3 regions of the Pseudomonas sp. Con_6 genome follow, and region 2 is predicted to be linked to each of the others. Evidence: riboswitches for the same ligand, from Rfam matches in the RefSeq annotation. Region 2 holds a riboswitch; each other region holds the start of a gene.
The links. A riboswitch is a leader RNA that binds a small molecule or an ion and turns the genes downstream of it on or off. The one in region 2 is predicted to bind cobalamin.
Positions count from the first base shown of each region.

Region 1: it holds a riboswitch for cobalamin, as region 2 does, so the genes downstream of both, AC5QPF_RS19260 (LysR substrate-binding domain-containing protein) here and cobO (cob(I)yrinic acid a,c-diamide adenosyltransferase) in region 2, are expected to answer to the same signal.
Region 3: it holds a riboswitch for cobalamin, as region 2 does, so the genes downstream of both, AC5QPF_RS21595 (TonB-dependent receptor domain-containing protein) here and cobO (cob(I)yrinic acid a,c-diamide adenosyltransferase) in region 2, are expected to answer to the same signal.

Region 1 is NZ_CM182011.1:4,333,181-4,339,854, forward strand. Features, by position in the region: gene AC5QPF_RS19240 (sigma-70 family RNA polymerase sigma factor) at 1-96, opposite strand, end outside; gene AC5QPF_RS19245 (hypothetical protein) at 188-628, opposite strand; gene AC5QPF_RS19250 (zinc-binding dehydrogenase) at 722-1,711, opposite strand; gene AC5QPF_RS19255 (LysR substrate-binding domain-containing protein) at 1,817-2,713, shown strand; cobalamin riboswitch at 2,765-2,962, shown strand; gene AC5QPF_RS19260 (LysR substrate-binding domain-containing protein) at 3,089-4,012, shown strand; partial or broken gene AC5QPF_RS19265 (MAPEG family protein) at 4,036-4,452, opposite strand; gene AC5QPF_RS19270 (DUF2834 domain-containing protein) at 4,449-4,760, opposite strand; gene AC5QPF_RS19275 (MmyB family transcriptional regulator) at 4,871-5,695, shown strand; gene AC5QPF_RS19280 (ATP-binding protein) at 5,986-6,674, shown strand, end outside.
Region 2 is NZ_CM182011.1:1,736,520-1,743,193, reverse strand. Features, by position in the region: gene AC5QPF_RS07985 (cobyrinic acid a,c-diamide synthase CobB) at 1-1,098, opposite strand, end outside; gene cobO (cob(I)yrinic acid a,c-diamide adenosyltransferase) at 1,095-1,706, opposite strand; cobalamin riboswitch at 1,831-2,051, opposite strand; gene AC5QPF_RS07975 (hypothetical protein) at 2,194-2,772, shown strand; gene AC5QPF_RS07970 (PQQ-dependent sugar dehydrogenase) at 3,004-4,317, shown strand; gene AC5QPF_RS07965 (NlpC/P60 family protein) at 4,386-4,922, opposite strand; gene AC5QPF_RS07960 (NlpC/P60 family protein) at 5,061-5,696, opposite strand; gene hda (DnaA regulatory inactivator Hda) at 5,814-6,518, opposite strand.
Region 3 is NZ_CM182011.1:4,852,309-4,858,982, reverse strand. Features, by position in the region: gene ocd (ornithine cyclodeaminase) at 1-904, opposite strand, end outside; gene ctlX (citrulline utilization hydrolase CtlX) at 925-1,842, opposite strand; gene AC5QPF_RS21605 (ABC transporter substrate-binding protein) at 1,976-2,890, opposite strand; gene AC5QPF_RS21600 (NAD(P)H-dependent oxidoreductase subunit E) at 2,887-3,237, opposite strand; gene AC5QPF_RS21595 (TonB-dependent receptor domain-containing protein) at 3,307-5,259, opposite strand; cobalamin riboswitch at 5,377-5,581, opposite strand; gene folD (bifunctional methylenetetrahydrofolate dehydrogenase/methenyltetrahydrofolate cyclohydrolase FolD) at 5,687-6,541, opposite strand.

The sequences.
Region 1 (6,674 bases), 2.6 Mb from region 2:
GCAGTTGACCCGCGGCCGCAGCCAGCCGTGCAGCCATTTGCTCTGGGACACGTACAGGCGACTGACCTGGGCGTGGAGGGAATCGGGGGATGGCATGCCGGACCGCCTTGTCGCGCAAATGGGAATTGTTCGCAATTTTATGCAAAACATTTCAGATCTGCCAAGGGCGAGATTGCTTCCACTCAGCTCATTCCGGAATACCGGTCACCTTGTGCAACGCACGCATCGCACAGGGTGGCCGCGCACCTTCCGGCTCAATCTGCTCGCACTGCTTCAACAGCGGATGGACATCGGCGAACTTCAGGCTGGCCAGTTGCGCAGCGTGCTGCTGCGACACGAAGCAATGCTCGAAGCGGTAGGCGGCATATACCTCGGGACGCAGGGGCGGGAAATCGTAGACCTCATCGACGATCGCCTTGAATACCTCAGGCATCTGCACGTCGGACACCGGCGGCGCGTAGGTGAGCAGATCACGCTTGGTCACCCCCGCTTCCCGGGCCCCAAGGGCTTGCTTGGCCAGGCTGATGGAGGCTTGCATGCCCTGGGGAAGCGGACAGTCGGAAGCGGCGAATATCGGTGCCGATGCCAGCGTGCCCAGCAGGGCGAGTACTGCAACCATCCTTGTCATTAAGGTTCCTTCCTGGTCTTTGGAGAATGCGGCCTTCGACTGGAAAGGCCAGCCGAGGTTCCCTGGTCGAGGGCCGCTACCTTGCCATCGGGGTTATACGGTGACCACCACCTTGCCGATCTGCTGGTTGGCCTCCAGGAATCGATGGGCATCACGGATATGGTCGAGGGTGAAGGTCCTGGCGATGATCGGTCGCAATGCGCCAGACGCCAGCCCATCCAGAATGAAGCTGCGGGCACGCCCGAGCGCTTCGTGGTCGGCGACGATTTCCGAATAGAGATAACCCTTGAGTGTCAGGCTCCTGCCCAGCACGGTGAACAACGGGAACGGCGTCGGCTCGGGACTCAATGCGCCGTATTCGAGCAGGATCCCGCCCCGGGCCATGCTCTGCGTCAGCGCCTCGAAGGCCGGACCGCCCACCGGATCGAACACGACCCGGGCGCCCTTTCCGTCCGTCAGCGCCATCACCCGCTCGACGATATCCTCCTCATCGCTGACGATCACATGAGCCGCACCGGCCTCCAGCAGTGCCTGGGCCTTGGCCCGGGTACGGGTGATCGCCACCGGCACGGCCCCCACCATCCGCGCGATCTGGAACGCGGCCAGACCGACACTGCTGGAAGCTGCGGTGACCAGCACGACATCCCCCCGTTGCAGCTTCGCCTGTTCTATCAAGGCGCCCCAGGCGGTGACGTACTGCATCCACGACGCCGCCGCCTCTTCGTATGGCTGGTTGTCCGGGCTCTTCACCACAAGGTGCGCCGGGACATTGACCACTTCGCCATAAGTGCCCCAGCGGGCGATATCCAGCGGCGGAATCAGCGCCACGGCATCGCCAACCTGCACGCCGCTGACCGCGCTGCCGATGGCGTTGACCAACCCCGCCGCCTCGTAGCCCAGGCGACTGGGGAACTGCGCCTCCTGCAGATAGGCGTGGTTGCGGAACATCACCTCGGCGCGATTCAGGCCGATGGCCTTGACCGCGATCTGTACCTCGTCCGCCGCAGGTGCCGGAACGTCCAGCTCTTCCAGCTGAAGAACGTCGGCGTCGCCGTATGCGTGGATCCTGACAATGCGTGCCATGGGAAACCCTCTTTCTCTCGATAGGACTGAAGCCGCAAATCTAGGCGTTGGCGGCCAGGCGATAAAGGCCTAGTCTGGCGGCAGACTGGAAACAGAGAGTTTGTAATGGATCGCCTCACGCAGATGGCTACCTTCGTCAAGGCCGTGGAACTGGGCTCGTTCAGCGCCGCTGCGGACGACCTCAACCTGTCGCCGCAACTGGTGGGCAAGCAGGTCAAGATGCTCGAACAGCACCTGGGCGTCTCCCTCCTGCATCGCACCACCCGCCGCCAGAGCCTGACCGACTTCGGTCGCGCCTTCTATCAACGGGCGAAGATGATCCTCGCCGACATGCAGGCCGCCGAAAGCCTCGCCGCCGTGACCCGCGGTACACCCAGCGGGCGGCTGCGCATCAACGCGCCGGTGACCTATGGCGTACGCACCCTGGCGCCGCGGCTGCTGGAGTACATGGTCAGGTATCCCCAGGTGGCGGTGGACCTGACCCTGTCCAATGACCTGGTGGATCTGGTCGAGGATGGCTATGACGTGGTGCTGCGCATCGGCGAGCTGGCCAGCAGCGGCTTGAAGGCCGTGCCGCTGGCGCCCTATCAGTGCGTGCTGTGTGCCGCACCGGCCTATCTGGCACGGCGACCGCCGATCATCAGTCCGTGGGACCTGCGCCAGCACGAATGCCTGGCCTTTGCTTTTTCCAACGGTCGTTCCGACTGGACCTTCGACGGACCGGAGGGACGTATCGACGTGCCGATTACAAGCAAACTGACGATCAATCAAGGCGACCCGCTGCTGGCCGCGGCAGTGGCAGGGCTCGGAGTGGTACTGCAACCGCAGGAACTGGTGGGCGATGCGCTGCGCGACGGCACCCTGGTGGCGCTGCTGCCACAGTACCGGGTGCCCGCCTCGCCGATGAACATGCTGTATGCGCCGGATCGGCGGATGACACCGAAACTGCGCAGCTTCCTCGACTTCATGCGCGAGGCGCTGGGACCACGGGGAACGCCATGATGCCTGCCGAGACAGCCCTGCAGGGCAACCTTTCCCTCCCCGCCCCGATGCTCTACCATCCTGGCCGCCGGTTTCCACCTCGGAATCAATAGGGAATCCGTCGCTCGCCCGCACGCGAGCCAAACGGAACTGCCCCCGCAACTGTAGGTGCCGAGCCCGCTCCTGAAACGCCACTGGACACGATCCGGGAAGGCTGGAGCCGGGCCATGACGCATCAGTCAGGAGACCTGCCGGCAAACATTCACCAACCGGCGGGGTGTCCGGGATGGCCATCCTTTGCCCTGTCCAGGGTGCTTGCTCCGTGCCTGCGCGGGGCTTGGCGATGCCTGTCCGTGTGTCTCTCCCGCACTGTTCGACGGGGGTCGACTGCAGCTCATGATCGATTTGAGACACCTGCGCACGCTTCATGCCCTGCGCGAAACCAACAGCCTGCCCGAGGCCGCCGAGCGCCTGCACCTGACCCAGTCGGCGCTGTCGCACCAGTTCCGCGAGCTGGAACATCGCCTCGGCCTGCCCGTGTTCGAGCGCAAGTCCAGGCCGGTGCGCTTCACCACCGCCGGCCTCAAGCTGCTGCAACTGGCCGACCAGGTGCTACCGCTGATCCGCAGCACGGAGCGCAACCTGGGCAAGCTGCTGGGCGGCAGCGCCGACCGCCTGCACATCGCCATCGAATGCCACAGTTGCTATCAGTGGCTGATGCCGTCCCTGGACGAATTTCGCAGCGCCTGGCCCGAGGTGGAACTGGACCTCGCCTCGGGATTGTCGTTCGCGCCGCTGCCGGCCCTGGAGCGCGGTGACCTCGATCTGGTGGTGACCTCGGACCCGGTGACCCTGCCCGGCATCACCTACGTGCCGCTGTTCGGCTACGAAGCCATGCTGGCCGTCGACAAGCATCATGCCTTGCGCAAGAAACCGTACCTGGTGCCAGCCGACCTCGCCGGCCAGACCCTGATCACCTACCCCATCGAGCGCGACCGCCTGGACATCTTCACCCGCTTCCTCGACCCGGCCGACGTCGAGCCGGCCCAGGTCCGCACCGCGGAAATGACCGTGATGATGATGCAACTGGTGGCCAGCGGCCGTGGGGTCTGCTGCCTGCCGAACTGGGCGCTGCACGAGTACACCTCGCGCGGTTATGTGATCGCCAGGCACCTGGGCCAGGACGGCTTGCAGGCCACACTGTTCGCAGCGGTGCGTAGCGACACGCTGGAGGTGCCATACATGAGTGATTTCCTGCTCACGGCCAAGGACATTTCCTTTGCCACGCTTGAGGGGGTGAATGCGGCGCCTGCTGGCTGACGATTACCGCTCAAGGTCTCCAGCACAGTAACCGTGACCATCGTGCAAAGCCCCAGCAAGCAAGCCGTTGCGACGCTGTAGAACAGCGTCCGCCACGGCTGCCAGCGAGCAAGGTAGGCCAGCGTGTGGAGGATCCGGGCCAGGGTGAACAGGACAAATAGCGACGTGCACAAGGCAGCCGACGTATCGAGGGCGATCGCCAACCCGCCAAGGGCAAAGAACACCGGAATGTTCTCCAGGTCATTGGCCCAGACCCGCGAAGCCCGTACGACCTCCGGGTGCTCGGTCGCCCGGGCCGGTCGCTGGAACACCGCGGCATCCTCCGGGTTCACGAAGGCCTTGAGGCGCAGGCCGAAGTAGCCCTGGTAACAGGACACAGCGAGCATCTTGGCGAACAGAACAACCACGCACAGGGCATAGACCGACAGGCTGCTACTCACGTCCGCTGCTCTCCCGCGAGCCCACGAACCGCCAGGTACAACAGCGGTCCCACTGAAACAAACACCGCCGTCAGCAGCAGATAGGGAAGCAATGCGCGGGTGGATCCGCCGCGCAGGCGATTGTCCCGGACCATCCAGAAGGCAGCCAGGCCGGCCATCAGGTACAGGTCGATGACCAGTTGGGCGGTGTCGGGGCTGGAGATCAGCTCCAGGCCGAAGGCCAGCAGCGACTGCTCGGCGGTCGAGATCGTCCAGGCGGTGTAGAGGATCAGTGGAACCAGTAATACCAATGCGATGAAGCGAACCATGTGCGTGCCTCCGGGTAGTGTGTCCCGGCAACGGTAGTGATAGGGTGACTCGCCTCTCAATGACCTGGGAGGTCATGGACACTGCGCACAAGGACGGACAAAGTCGACTCATGAACCCGCCAGCCTTCCATCACGCCCATCCCGCCTCGACACTCCCGGCAGGCCAGCACCTGCGCCTCCTGCGTCGGCAGGCCGGCCTCAGCCAACTCGACCTGGCGCTGATGACCGGCGTTTCCCAGCGTCATCTCAGTTGCGTGGAGACCGGTCGCGCCAAGCCCGGTCCCGGCACCCTGCATGCCCTGCTCTCGGCCCTCGGTGCCCCGCTGGAGCACGGCAACGAAATCTTCCTCGCTGCCGGCTATGCGCCGCGCTATGCGACCTCCCCGCTGGACGCGCCGGCCCTGGAAATGGTGCACAGCGCTATCGGGCATATCCTCCAGGCCAACAATCCGGCGCCGGCAATCGTCATCGACCGCAACTGGGATATCACCGCCAGCAATGCCAGCGTGGGAGTGCTGCTGGGCATGGTCGGGCTGCCGGCGAGCGAGGGGGCGAATCTCAACCTGCTGGAAACCCTGATGCATCCGGACGGGCTGGGCAGTCATATCGTCAATGCCCGGGAAGTGCGGGCGGCGGCGTGGCAGCGGGCCTCGCGCGAGGCGGCGGGCAGTACAGTGCTGGCGGAGCTGCTCCGCGAATTGCCGGCCCCGGAAGATCCGAGCCCACATGCGGACACCTCGCCAGTGCTGCTGACGCGGGTAAACACCTCGGATGGCGAACTGCGCTTCCTGTCCACCTTCACCACCTTCGGCATGCCCCTGGACATCACCGTGGAGTCGTTGCGGATCGAGCACCTGGTGCCGGCCGATGCGCTGACGTGGGAGAGGATGAGGCAGGCGTTTGCGCAGTGGTCGGCGCTTTCCGGCGCCTTATGAGAAGGGCCGGGTGCCGGCGCTGTCATGGCACCCGCAGGATAGCGACCCGGATCCTGGCGACCGATCCGGGCAGTGCGTCGCGTAACAGCACGAACGCCTGCGACTACCTTAGCCAGGCACTGGCCGTCAGCCGGGCGATGGAAGCCAACACCCTGCCTGAAACCCAGGCCAGGGGTGCCCACAAGCGTGTAGCGCGACCAGCGCAACTGCCCCGTATTCATCACCTCGAAGCGAAACGGCTATGCTGCATGACGGAACATGGCATATCGCTACCCCCTCAAGTGACCAGAATGACCAACCACCCTGAACCCGGTAGTGCAGTGCCCAGCCTGCCCGCCAATGATGGTGTCGACCCGCACGGGTCCGATATCGACCTGTTGCACCGCATCAGCGTCGCGTTGATCGGCGAGCAGGACCTGCAATTCCTCTATGCCAAGGTGGTCGACGCCGCCATCGCCATCACCGCCTCGCAGTTCGGCACCATGCAGTTGCTCTGCCCGCCTGGCCACCCCTCCGGACATGGCGGCGAACTGCAACTGCTCTGTTCGCGAGGCTTCACCGCAGACACCGTGGCGTTCTGGCAATGGGTCCCGCCGACAGCCCTGAGCAGTTGCACCCAGGCGCTGAAGCGCGGCCAGCGGGCGATCATCGCCGACTACGAGCAATGGCCGCCGATCGCCGGCAGCCCCGACCTGCAAGCGTTTCGCGACGCAGGCATCCGCGCCGCGCAGACCACCCCCCTGGTGGCCCGCAATGGCACCCTGCTGGGGATGATCTCAACTCATTGGCGTGCACCGCACCAGCCATCCGAGCGCGACCTGCGCCTGCTCGATATCCTGGCCCGCCAGGCCGCCGACCTGCTGGAGCGCACCGCAGCCGAGGAAGCCCTGCGCACCCGCGAACAGGAACTGCGCCAGACCTGCACGAGTCTGCGCGAGATCGAGGAGCGCCAGGCGCACACTGCCGCACAGTTGCGTGC
Region 2 (6,674 bases):
CAGTTCAACGGCCTGCAGGGCCAGGGCCGCCAGGCGCTTCTGCATCGTCGCCTCGCCCGCCAGCAGGCCCGCCAGTTCGGCGCGCTCGCCAGCAACATCGGTCAGGGCGTCGAGCAGGTAGAGCATGCCGCCGCACTCGGCGAGCAACGGCTTGCCGGCCTGGTGATGGGCGCGGATCGCCACCAGCATCGGCGTGTTGGCGGCCAGAGCGTGATGGTGCAGCTCGGGGTAGCCGCCGGGCAAGTACAGGCTGTCCGCCGTCGGCAGTTCGCAGTCATGAATCGGCGAGAAGAAGCTCAGCTCGGCGCCCATCGCCCGCAATAGATCAAGGTTGGCACCGTAGGTGAAGGCGAAGGCTTCGTCGCGGGCCACGGCGATGCGCACGCCGGCCAAATGCGGTTCGACGGCACGCGGCTCGGGGGCCGCGAACGCCACCGGCGGCGGCAGGGACGACTGGCAGCTGTCACCGAGGGCCTTGGCGGCGGCGTCGAGGCGCAGGTCAAGATCGGTCAGTTCGCTGGCCTGGACCAGCCCCAGGTGGCGGCTCGGCAGTTCGATCCCGGTCTCCCGGGACAAGCCGCCATACCAGCGCAGGCCTTCAGTGAGGCTGCCTTCCAGCAGTTGCGCATGGCGCAAGGTGCCGACGCGGTTGGCCAGCACGCCGGCGAACGGCAGGTCAGGCTGGTAGCGCGCCAGGCCCAGGGCCAGGGCGCCGAAGGTCTGGGCCATGGCCGTACCGTCGATCACCGCCAGCACCGGCACGCCGAAATGGCGGGCCAGGTCGGCACTGGACGGAGTGCCGTCGAACAGTCCCATGACCCCTTCGATCAGGATCAGGTCCGCCTCAGCGGCGGCTTCCCAGAGCAGGCGGCGGCTTTCCTCGGCACCGACCATCCACAGGTCGAGCTGGTACACCGGCGCGCCACTGGCACGTTCGAGAATCATCGGATCGAGGAAGTCAGGTCCGCATTTGAACACGCGGACCTTGCGCCCCTGATTGCGATGCAGGCGGGCCAGAGCTGCGGTCACGGTGGTCTTGCCCTGGCCGGAGGCCGGAGCCGCGATCAGAACCGCCGGGCAGTGCCGGGTGTCGCTCATAGTTCGACGCCCTTCTGGGCACGGATGCCAGCCTGGAAGGCATGCTTGACCATGCCCATCTCGGTGACGGTGTCGGCCAGTTCGATCATCTCGTCCTTGGCGCCGCGGCCAGTGACGATCACGTGCTGCATCGGCGGACGGGCCTGCAGGTCACCGAGCACCTGATCCAGGTCAAGGTAGCCATGCTTGAGGGCGATGTTCAATTCGTCCAGCACCACGAAGCCGATGCTCGGGTCCTGCAGCAGTTGCCGCGACACGGCCCAGGCCGCTTCGGCGGCAGCGATGTCGCGCTGGCGGTCCTGGGTTTCCCAGGTGAAGCCCTCGCCCATCACGTGGTAGCGCACCTGCTCGGGGAAGCGGCGGAAGAACAGCTCTTCGCCGGTGGCGTTGCGGCCCTTGATGAACTGCACCACGCCACACTGCATGCCGTGGCCGAGGGCGCGGGCGAGCATGCCGAAGGCCGAGCTGCTCTTGCCCTTGCCGTTGCCGCTGAGCACCAGCAGCAGGCCGCATTCGTGGGGGGAATTGGCGATGCGCTCGTCGATCACCGCTTTCTTGCGCTGCATGCGCGCCAGGTGGCGTTCGTCACGTTCGGGGGATTCGCTCATCGGGGGTCTCCGCGGGCCACTGTCGACAGGCGGGAAGCGACGACAGCTGGAAAGGTGGCCACGGGGGGACAGGCGCAGGCGTCGGGCGACAGGGCCCGGCAAACCGCGCATCACCCTCCGTGATGCCGTTGACTGTTTGCAGGCCGGTCTCCGGGCTCATGAGTGGACCTTCACGGTCCCGACCGGGCGCCTTCCCGGGGTGGATACCCAGTGGCCTTGCGCGGTCTTGGCTCATCTACCGTTGCGGGGGCAGCGCCGGGATCGCACGTCTTGCGTGCCCACCGGCTTCCCTGTTTCACCCTGTCGACGCCGAGGTCACAGAGCACCTGAAACAAGTCGCGAAGGTTAGAGGGTTGCATCCGGAGCGTCAATTGGAGACGGCGGTCACAGCCCGGACCAATGGCACTATCCGCAGGCTGTGCCATGGTGATATCAAATCGCCATGGTTTTCGCTGTACTCGTACAACAATTACGAAAGGAGAGCAGCATGCAAGGCCTGATTCTCAACAACCCTCGGCTTGAATTCCTGCGTCCGGCGCTGGAGCGTTGGGGCGAATCCATCGAGCGCTTCAACCAGGTCCTGGGTGATGGCGAAGGTCCTTACTGGCAAGGCGTCCAAGCCAACCTCGGCACGCTATCCGCAGCCATCTGGCAGGCAGAACTCGTGACCTTGCAGGGCTACCAGAGCAAGAAGCAGCGCGATGAAGGCGAACGCGGCGCGCACTGCGACCTGCTGATCGCCAGCCGTGATGAATCGGCCTACCTGCATGCCGAGCAGCGCTGGCCGAAGGTGGGACGCCTGGACCTCAGTGGTGCCTTGCAGGAAACCGGCGCGGTGGCGAAAGGCATCGCCTATCCGAGCCAGCTGAAGCTCGCGGCGCTGTTCGTCAGCCCGGTGAAGCTGGAAAAGCATGCCAGCCCGGAAGAGTTGCAGGACATGGTGGATGACCTGCAGAAGCACAATGCCTGTGCCATTGCCTGGTGTTTCCCGTATGGGTATCGCAAGCTGCATGATGAGTTCGGGCAGTACTATCCTGGGGTGGCGTTGTTGTTGAAGCAGGTTTGACCCTGAAATGCCTGTCTTGAGCCTTGTAGCGTCCTTGAGATCGAGCGCCGCCCGCGCGGCGCTCGATCTCAAGGACGCTACAAGGCTCAAGGCGAGCACCTGCAAGCCCTGATACATTCCCAAACCAAGCATCCGGATTCATACAGCCCCCACCCCATATCCAACTGAACCACCCTCCCCCGCCCCACCTCTGACCTGTAACGCCCCCACCGTTACGCGAAGGAGTCGAGCATGTCCTCACTGCGCATTGCCGTGCTGCTGGCCCTCACCACCGGCCTGACCGCCTGTGGCGAATCCGCGCGCCTGCAGGTCACCGATGGCAGCGGCCCGTCGCCGCAACTGCCGGAACCGAACAAGACCCTGATCCCCACGGTGAACATCGCCCCGGCCGTGGGCTGGGCCGGTGGCGCCAAGCCAACCGCCGCCCAAGGCACCCAGGTCGCGGCCTTCGCCGACGGCCTGGACCACCCGCGCTGGCTCTACGTGCTGCCCAACGGCGACGTGCTGGTGGCGGAAACCAATGCACCGGAGAAACCCGAGGACGGCAAGGGCATCCGCGGCTGGGTAATGAAGAAGGTCATGGCCAAGGCCGGCGCCGGCGTGCCCAGCCCCAACCGCATCACCCTGCTGCGCGATGCCGACAAGGACGGCGTCGCGGAAACCCGCACGGTATTCCTCAAGGACCTGAATTCGCCGTTCGGCATGACCCTGGTCGGCAACGAGCTGTACGTCGCCGACACCGACCGCCTGCTGCGCTTCAAGTACCAGGACGGCGCCACCTCGCTGGAGGGACCGGGTGAGCCGGTCACCGACCTGCCGGGTGGTCCGCTCAACCACCACTGGACCAAGAACGTCATCGCCAGCCGCGACGGCAAGAAGCTCTACGTCACCGTCGGCTCCAACAGCAACGTCGCCGAGAACGGCATGGACAAGGAGAAGGAGCGCGCAGCGATCTGGGAAGTGGATCCGGCCACGGGCCAGCACCGGGTGTTCGCCTCCGGCCTGCGCAACCCCAACGGCCTGGCGTGGGAGCCCCATAGCGGACAACTATGGACCGCAGTGAACGAGCGCGACGAGATCGGCAGCGACCTGGTCCCGGACTACATAACCTCGGTGCGTGACGGCGGGTTCTATGGCTGGCCATACAGCTACTACGGCCAGCATGTCGACGTGCGCGTCCAGCCTGGCGACCCGAACCTGGTGGCCAAGGCCCTGGTGCCGGACTACGCGGTAGGCCCGCATACCGCCTCGCTGGGCCTGGCCTTCGCCGACGGGACGCTGCCGCCGCCGTTCGACCAGGGTGCGCTGATCGGCCAGCATGGCTCGTGGAACCGCAAGCCCCATAGCGGCTACAAGGTGCTGTTCGTGCCGTTCAGCAGCGAAGGCAAGCCGGCGGGCAAGCCGATCGACCTGTTGACGGGCTTTTTGAATGACAACGGCAAGGCGATGGGGCGGCCGGTGGGCGTGGTGACCGACCAGCGTGGCGGGGTGCTGGTGGCGGATGATGTGGGGAATGTGGTCTGGCGGGTGAGCAAGGCTCGTTAAGCGAGGGTGTTTCCACTGGCCTCATCGCAGGCATTACCCGCGATGAGGCCATCAGCACCAGCGGAAGACTACGGGTTACGCGCCAGATGCTCAGGCGCCTTCAGCACCCGCTTGGCATTCAGGTACGACCGCTGCCAATAGTTGTTCGACAGGTAATCCAGCCGCACTGTCCCGCCCGTGGACGGCGCATGCACGAAACGCCCCTCGCCCACGTAGATACCGGCATGGTTCACCTGGCTGCCACCGTTCGTCGCAAAGAACACCAGGTCCCCCGATTGCAGGGCATCGCGCTGCACATCCGGGGCACGCATGACGATCAGCTCGCGGGTCGAACGCGGCAGAGCGATCCCCGCCGCGTCACGATAGACATAGCCGATCAACCCGCTGCAATCGAACCCCGAATCCGGCGTGTTGCCACCCCAGCGATACGGCGTGCCCACCAGGCCCAACGCGCGGAAAAGCACGTCGTCAGCGGCTGGCGAGTAGGTAAGAGGCGTAGGAACGTAGGCCGGCTGGACCACCGGAGGCGGGGTCGGGGCGTGGCTGGAGCAGGCACTGAGGAGTGCCGCCAGGGACAATACCGCTAGGCGCGCCATTATCGTCATCTCAGAACATCCTGTCTGAAAGGGTCCGGCTCAGGCCGGAAAATTAGTGAGAATCAAGATTAGACGTTTTCTGTAAACACGCACGGCGACTAGCTTTTCAGCATCGTCGCCGTGTCTTGTGACACTACCCTGGAGCGCTTAGTTGCTCGAAAGTTGGGTCGGTGCCATGGCCAAGGCGCGCTTGGCTTCGATAAACGTCTTGCTCCAGTAGCGATCGCCCAGGCTGTCGATGCGCACACCACCGCTGCGGCGGCTGCTGGAGTGAATGAATTGGTTGTCGCCAAGGTAGATACCGGCGTGGCTGACGCGACCGCGGCCGTTGGTGCTGAAGAACAGCAGGTCACCCGGCTTGAGGTTGTTGCGCGAGACCAGCGGGGCATCCACGTTGATCATTTCGCGGGTGGAGCGCGGCAGGTTCATGCCGGCCTCTTCGCGGAACAGGTAGCCGATGAAACCACTGCAATCGAAGCCGGACTGCTCGGAGGTGCCACCGAAGCGGTAGCGGGTACCGATCAGGGCCATGCCACGCTCGAGAATGCTGTCGGCCAGGACTGGCAGTTGGTAGGACTTGCTGCTGGAGAAGGCTTCCAGATCCTGCTCGGTGGCCAGCTCTTCCTCGAACACCGAATCATCGGCGATGGTGGCGGTTTTATGAGCGGTCTTGGCGGAAACGGAATAGTGATCCTGCTGTTGCTGGACCGGGCCTTGGGCCGCGCAGCCAACCAGCAGCGTCACGAGTGCGAGGGGCACGAGGGGTGCGAAGCGATTCAGCATGGGCACGACCGTGTCTTTGGATTCGAATGAAGCCGCGACTATGCCTTCTATCGATTCGATTTGCAAATTCAATCGAAAAAAATGTGACTTTTATGTGCCGTGGGTCAAGGACGGGGTTTACCAGCCCAATGTTTCCTTCAAAAAGGGAATGGTGAGCTTGCGTTTTTCCTGCAGCGAGGCCTGGTCGAGACGCTCCAGCAGGTCGAACAGCGCGCTCATGCTGCGGGTGCCGCGGGTGAGAATGAAGTGCCCGACCTCATCGGTCATGTGCAGGCCACGACGCGAGGCACGCAGTTGCAGGGCGCGCAGCTTGTCTTCATCGGTCAGGGCGCGCATCTGGAAGATCAGGGCCAGGGTCAGGCGTGACTTGAGGTCCGCCAGCTTGATCGGCAGTTCCCGCGGCGACGCCGAGGCAGCGATCAGCAAACGCCGGCCGCTGTCGCGCAGGCGGTTGAACAGGTGGAACATGGCCTCTTCCCACTCCGGCTTGCCGGCGATGACGTGAAGGTCGTCGAGACACACCAGCTCGTACTGTTCGAGGTGATCCAGCAGTTCGACACCACGGTCGAGCAGTTGCGCGAGAGGAAGGTACACCGCGGGTTCGCCCAGTTGCTCGAAACGCAGGCAGGCCGCCTGCAGCAGGTGGGTACGCCCGACCCCCTGCTTGCCCCACAGGTAGATGAGGCTTTCGGTCCAGCCGGCGTCGGCTTCGCAGAGTCGCTCGACGTAGCCCAATGCGGCGGCGTTGGCACCCGGATAGTAGTTGATGAAGGTGGCGTCATCGCGCAGACGCACACCCAGGGGCAACTGGATCGGTTTCATGCTGGCTGGGCGGTTGCGAAGAACCGCAAAGGGCCCTTGGTAAAAGTTTGCAAAGTCTATACCCGCGACGCCAGTCGCACAATGAGCGAAGGAAATCAAAGGGTTGGAGCAGCTGCAAGCTACAAGTTTCAAGCGGCAAGAAAAAGCGGTGGCGAC
Region 3 (6,674 bases), 3.1 Mb from region 2:
AGTAGTCCTCGATGGCGAAGCCGACGGAGTCGAACAGAGTGACCTGCTCGGCGGATTCGCGACCTTCGATCTCGCCGTTCACCAGTTGCCAGAACTCGGTCACCGGCGAGTCGGCCGGCATCTGCTGGATCTCGCCTTCGATGCGGCTCTGCGGTTCGTACTCGACGATCACCCGTGCGCGCTCGACGATGTCGCGGTGCAGTTCGGTCTTGCCCGGGCAGTCGCCGCCCACGGCATTGAGGTGCATGCCCGGTTCGATCATTTCCGGGGTGAGGATGGTGGCATTGGCCTTGTCGGCGGTGACCGTGGTGACGATATCGGCGCCGCGCACCGCGTCCGCCACCGACACGGCTTTGACCAGACGGATGCCCGGGTAGCTGGCGAGGTTGGCGGCCAGCTTGGCGGTAGCTTGCGGGTCGAGGTCGTACAGGCGGATCTCCTCGATGCCGAGCAGTGCATGGAAGGCGATGGCCTGGAACTCGCTCTGCGAGCCGTTGCCGATCAGCGCCATGCTGCGGCTGTCCGGGCGTGCCAGGTAGCGCGCGGCCAGGGCGGAGGTGGCGGCGGTGCGGATCGCAGTGGTCAGGGTCATTTCGCTGAGCAGCAGCGGCTTGCCGGTGTCGACATCACCCAGGGCGCCGAAGGCCATCACGGTGAGCATGCCGTGGCGGGTGTTCTTCGGGTGGCCGTTGACGTACTTGAAGGCGTAGAGGTTGGCGTCGGATGCCGGCATAAGCTCGATCACACCATCCGGCGAGTGGTTGGCCACCCGTGCGCATTTCTCGAAGTCGTGCCAGCGCAGGTAGTCCTGGCGGATGTACTCGGCCATTTCTTCCAGGCAAGTGGTCAGGCCTTTGCGGGCGACCAGGTGGCTGAGGTCGGTCACGTCGATATAGCGGGTCATGATGGCTTCCTTCTTCGGTTTCAGTTGCGAGCGGGCAGGTGCACTTCGGCGAGCATGCAGCGCGCGCTGCCTCCGCCAATGCGTTCGATATGGTCGATGTTCACCACCACCGGGTGGCTGTGGCGCTCGGCCTGGCGACGTTGCTCAGGGCTGAGCGAGGTCCAGGCGCTGCGTGACATCACCAGCAGCGGCTGGCCTTGCTTGTCATGGACTTCGAGCATGTTGCCGGCGAAGCCTTCGAGCTGGTCGAAGTCCAGGGCGAGGATGTCCTTGCCGGTGTCGCGCAGGCTGCGTTCCAGGGTGTAGCGCTCGGCGGCGTTGGGCAGGGCGTCGAGGCAGACCACGGAAAGCTCGCGGCCGACGCTCATCATCACGTTGCTGTGGTAGATCGGTGCCTGGTGGCGGTCCACGGCGTGGAACACGCAGAGGCGGTAGTCCAGGCGCTCGGCGAAGGCGCGCAGGGCCTCGCCGTGGGTGCGTCCGGAATGGCAGGCATAGCTGATGCGGTGCTCGCGGTCGAGGACCATGCTGCCGGTGCCTTCGAGGAAGATTTCCTGTTGCTCCAGCGGGCTGAGGTCGATGGTGTCGCGGATGGCGAAGCGCTCGTCGAGTACCCGCAACACGCCCTTGTCCCGCTCCAGACGGCGGTTCTGGCCTTCCATCGGATACAGCACCAGACTGCCGTCAGCGTGGCTGCTCCACCAGTTGTTGGGGAAGATCGAGTCGGGGGTGTGGGGTGCCGGGGTGTCCTGCACCACCAGGACTTCGACGCCGTGCTGGCGCAGGGTGTCGACGTAGCCGTCGAACTCCTCCAGCGCTTTCTGCTGCGCGGTTTCGGCATCCAGCACGGGCTTCTGGAAGCGGTTGTTGAGGGCGGTGTCCGGGTTGAAGGCGAACCGCGCCGGGCGGATCATCAGGACCGTATTTGTTGTTTGCATCGGGGCACGCATCCGGGGTTGGCGATGCGTTCATTGTCCTCCCGATGCCGGCGCAATCCCGGCTGAAGCACATGGGGCGCCCAGCCGGGAAAGCTGAAACCGGTGATTTAACAGCCGAATCGGCTGCGCGCCTTCAATCGCTGATTCGTGCCAGCTCCCGGGCCAGTTGCAGGGCAGTGCGGGCGCTGTGTTCGCCGGCGACCAGGTGGGTGAAGGGAATGTCGATCATGCGGTTCTCGCGCACCGCGCGCAGGTGCGACAGGGCCGGGTGCTCGCGCAGGTAGTCACGCTTGGCGCTGGCCGGGGACCAGACTGCGTCGGCCAGAAGGAGTACGTCCGGGTCCTGGCGGAGCAGGGTTTCGGCGTCCACCGTGACCCGGTGCAGGGCGATATCGGCGAAGAGGTTGCGTCCGCCGGCCACTGCGATCAGTTCGGTGACGAAGCCGCGGCTGCCTTCGCTGTCCAGGCCCTGGGTCTGGTTGTCCAGGTAGAAGACCTGCAGCGGCTTGTGCCTGGAGGCGAGAGCTCGGGTCTGTTGCAGGTCCTCGCGCTGGCGGGCGATCAGTGCTTCGGCGCGGGCCTGGCGGCCGAGCAGGGCGCCGAGGGTGCGCAGGTCGTGTTCGATGGCGGCGAAGCCGGAGGCGGGCGGGATGGCGCAGGCGTCTTCCAGCAGGTAGCTGGCGATGCCCAGGCGACTCAGGTCGTGGCGCGAACCGACGCCGTCACGAAAGGCGCTGGCGAAGCCGCCGACCACCAGGTCGAAGCGTCCGGCGTAGAAGACTTCCTGAGAGGGGTATTTGCGCGATAGCAGGGGGACGCCGCGGTAGCGGTTTTCCTTCAGGGCGTCGGCGTCGTCATCTATATAGCTGACGGCGGCCAGGGCGGGGCCTGCCCCCAGGGCCAGCAACAGGTCGGCGGCGTGCTGGTTGAGGGCCAGGATGCGTTGTGGCGCCGGGGTCTTGAGCGTCCAGGTTTCGCCGCAATTCGGGTAGTCGAAGGCCTGGGCGCAGGAGCAGGCCAGCAGCAACAGCCACGTCAGGTGCTTCATTGGCGGTCTCCGTTGAGCAGCAGGTCCTGGACCGGGCGACCGTCCACCAGGTGTTCACGGACCAGGCGTCGGGCATCGTCGTGACTGGCGATGCGGTACCAGCAACGGTCCGGGTAGACCGTCGCCACCGGGCCGAGGTTGCAGGGGAACTGGCAGTGGGTACGGGTCAACAGGACGCCGTTGGCGGTTTCCATGCGTTGTGCGGTCAGCAGTTCGCTGCGCACCGTCTTCCAGACTTTCAGGGCGCCGCGCAGGGTACAGCGCGGGCCGGTGCAGAGCATGACGTGGCGGGCGTGGTCGGGGATGTGCGACCACTCGGGGTTGCAGGGGATGTCTTGTTCGTTCATGGACTGTCCTTCGAAATCCGTCGACCCGACGCGGACCTTGGAGCGGGTCCGTGTCGGTCACACAGCGGCCTAGAAGCTGTAGGTGTACCGCGCTTCTGCTGTGAACGGCCGCCCCAGGTTGCTCACCCGCGGCGAGCTGGAATCCATGCTGGTGGTGTAGTCACGGTCCAGCAGGTTCTCCAGCAGCAGGCTCAGGCGGTGCTGGCGCTGGCCGTCCAGGTAGCGGTAGGCATCAGCATCGACCACGGTGTAGTGGCCATAGTCGATATCCCGCGGGCTGATCACGCTGCCGATGTAGCGCACCGCGGCACCGGCACCCCACATGCGGTCGGCGGACTCGTAGCCGACCCGGCTGCGGGCGAAGTAATGCGGGATGTTGTTGATGGTCGCGCCGTTGCGCGACTCGGTGAGGTTGCGGGTCATGTCCGCCTGCACCTGCCAGCGGTCGCTGAGCTGCACCTGGCCGTTGAGTTCGAAGCCGCGCACGGTGATCTCGCCGTCGCCGTTGACCCACTGGCTGTCGACGAGGGTGATCAGGTCTTCGATGCGCCGATGGAAGAGCGTGCCGCTGACGCTGTACGGCTGGCCGTTGGCCAGGTTGCTGTAGTCCAGGCCCAGCTCCGCATTGCGGCTTTTCTCGGCCTTGAGGTTCGGGTTGCCCATCTCGTCGCCCGGCTCGTTGACGTACAGTTGCTCGGCGTTCGGCAGCTTGTAGGCCGAACCGAACTGGCCGCGCAGCTTGAGGTTGTCGGTGAGGTCGTAGAGCGAGGTGAACATGCCCACGGTGGCACTGTCGCCGCCGCTCAGGTGCTCGCGGCGTACGCCGATGCTCGGGTGCCAGTCGGGCAGGGCGGTGATCTCGGGGCGCAGTTGCACATACAGGGCGTGGGCTTCGGCCTGGTTCTGGTCGATCTTCAGGACATCGTCCTTGCCCTTGTAGAACTGGTTGTCGGTACCGAACACCAGGGTGTGGTTGCCGGGCAGCACCGCCGTGCCTTCGGCCTGCACGCCCCAGTCGCTGAAGCCCCAGTAGTCGTTGTGGTTGACCACCCGGGTGCTGCCGTCGGTGTTGTTGTAGACCCGGTTGTAGTTGGTGTCCCAGTCGTTCATGTGGCCCTTGACGAAGTAGCTGAAGTCTTCGTTCAGGTGCTGCTGGAAGGTCGCCGTGGCGATCTGCTGGACCCGGTCGTTGGTGGTGTTGCGGTTGGAGGTCGGGCGCAGGAAGTCGAGGCTGGCGGCGCTGTACTGGTAGAACAGTTCCAGGCGGCTGGTATCGCCGAAGCTCTGCGCGGCCTTGGCGCCGAAGGTGTTGACCTCGTAGCTGCGCTTGCGGTCGCTCACCGTCGCGGCGATGTCGCTGCTGCGGTACGGCTGGTAGCCCTCGGAAATGTTGTGGCTGACATAGGCGAGCAGGCCGAGGTCGCCGAAGCTGTTGCTGAAGATCCGTTCGATGCGTGCATCGCCATTGCGCCCGGCGAAGCTGTCGACCCCCAGGTTGACCTGGCCGGAGGCATCGCGGGACTGGGCGTTGCGGGTGACGATATTGATCACTCCGGACACCGCCTGGGTGCCGAACAGCAGGCTCTGGCCGCCCTTGAGCACTTCGATGCGCTCGATCGCTGCGGCGGGGAGGGTGTCGATGTAGATGCCGCCGTAGAGGCGGTTGTTCAGGCGTACGCCGTCGAGGAGGATCAGGGTGTCGTCGTTGCGCCCGCCCAGCAGCGAATAGGTGCCGTAGTCGAACGGGCCCTGCTTGGGCGCGACGTACAGGCCGGGGACGAACATCTGCAGGACACGGGTGATGTCGGCGCTGGGGCCGGCGCGCTCGATCTGCTCGCGCTCCACCACCTCCACCTTGCTGCCGTAGCGGGCCATCTGCCCGATGGTGTTGGATTCCACCGGCGGCGCCGAGACGATCTGCTGGGCGAGGGTGAGTGCGTCGGCGGCGTGGAGTGCCGCAGGGCTGCCAAGCAGGCAACCGAGAACCGCGCGCGCGATTGGAGTGAAGGATGTGTTGCTCATTGACTTCTCGAAAGTAAATTTCGGGAAGCGCACAGGAGGGTACTGGCGAACGCGCGCCAGACTACCGGCTCGTGCCCGCCCACCGCAGGTTTGCCAAATGACTGACGAGTCCTTTCTCCAGTCGTGATGCTTCAGGCCGGTCTCCGGGCTTGCGAGGATGGAAGCCATTCGCCTTCCCATGCGTCATGCGCACAGTGGCCTGTTGAGTGCTTCACTCGCTTACCGTTGCGGGGGCAGCGCCGGACTTGTCGTTGAAGACGCACCGGCTTCCCGTTTCACCTGCTGCACGGCGGCAGCAGACACCTGAAAACGGGCGGCATCTGACCATCGGGATGACCGTTCGTCAACCTGAAGGAGGGGGCTTGGTAAAACGCGGACACAAAAACGGCACCCGAAGGTGCCGTTCTGTTTGTAGCGCCGTGCGGGATTACTGGTGCAGTTCTTCCGCGGCGTACAGGGTGTTTTCCAGCAGGCAGGCGCGGGTCATCGGGCCGACGCCGCCTGGCACCGGGGTGATCCAGCCGGCGCGGGGCAGGGCGGTCTCGTAGACCACGTCGCCGACCAGCTTGCCGTCTTCCTGGCGGTTGATGCCGACGTCGATGACGATGGCGCCTTCCTTGATCCACTCACCCTTGACCAGGCCCGGCTTGCCGGCGGCGACCACCACCAGGTCGGCACGGTTGACGTGGCCGGCGAGGTCCTTGGTGAAGCGGTGGGTGACGGTGACGGTGCAGCCGGCCAGCAGCAGTTCCATGGCCATCGGGCGACCGACGATGTTGGAGGCGCCGACGACCACGGCGTTCATGCCGTAGAGGTCCTGGCCGGTGCTTTCCAGCAGGGTCATGATGCCTTTCGGGGTGCACGGGCGCAGCAGCGGGATACGCTGGGCCAGCCGGCCGATGTTGTACGGGTGGAAACCGTCGACGTCCTTGTCCGGGCGAATGCGCTCCAGCAGCAGGGAGGCGTCGAGGTGCGCCGGCAGCGGCAGTTGCAGCAGGATGCCGTCGATGTTCGCGTCATCGTTGAGGCGATCGATCAGGTCGGTCAGTTCCTGCTGGGAGGTCGTGCTCGGCAGGTCGAAGGCTTGCGAAATGAAGCCGACTTCCTCGCAGTCCTTGCGTTTGTGCGATACATACACCTGGGAGGCGGGGTCGGTGCCAACCAGGATCACCGCCAGGCCCGGGGTGCGCAGACCCTGCTGGCGGCGTTCAACGACACGTTGGGCGATCTGCTGGCGCAGGCTGGCGGCGATCGCCTTGCCGTCGATAAGTTGTGCAGTCATGACGGGTGATTAACCATCGAGAGAAAAAAGAGCGCGCATTCTCTCATGAGCAAGGCGAAGGGCAAAGGCGCTTGGTCCGGCAAATACCCTAAGCCCTTCAATAAAATGAAATTTTTCGAGAAATATGTTGACG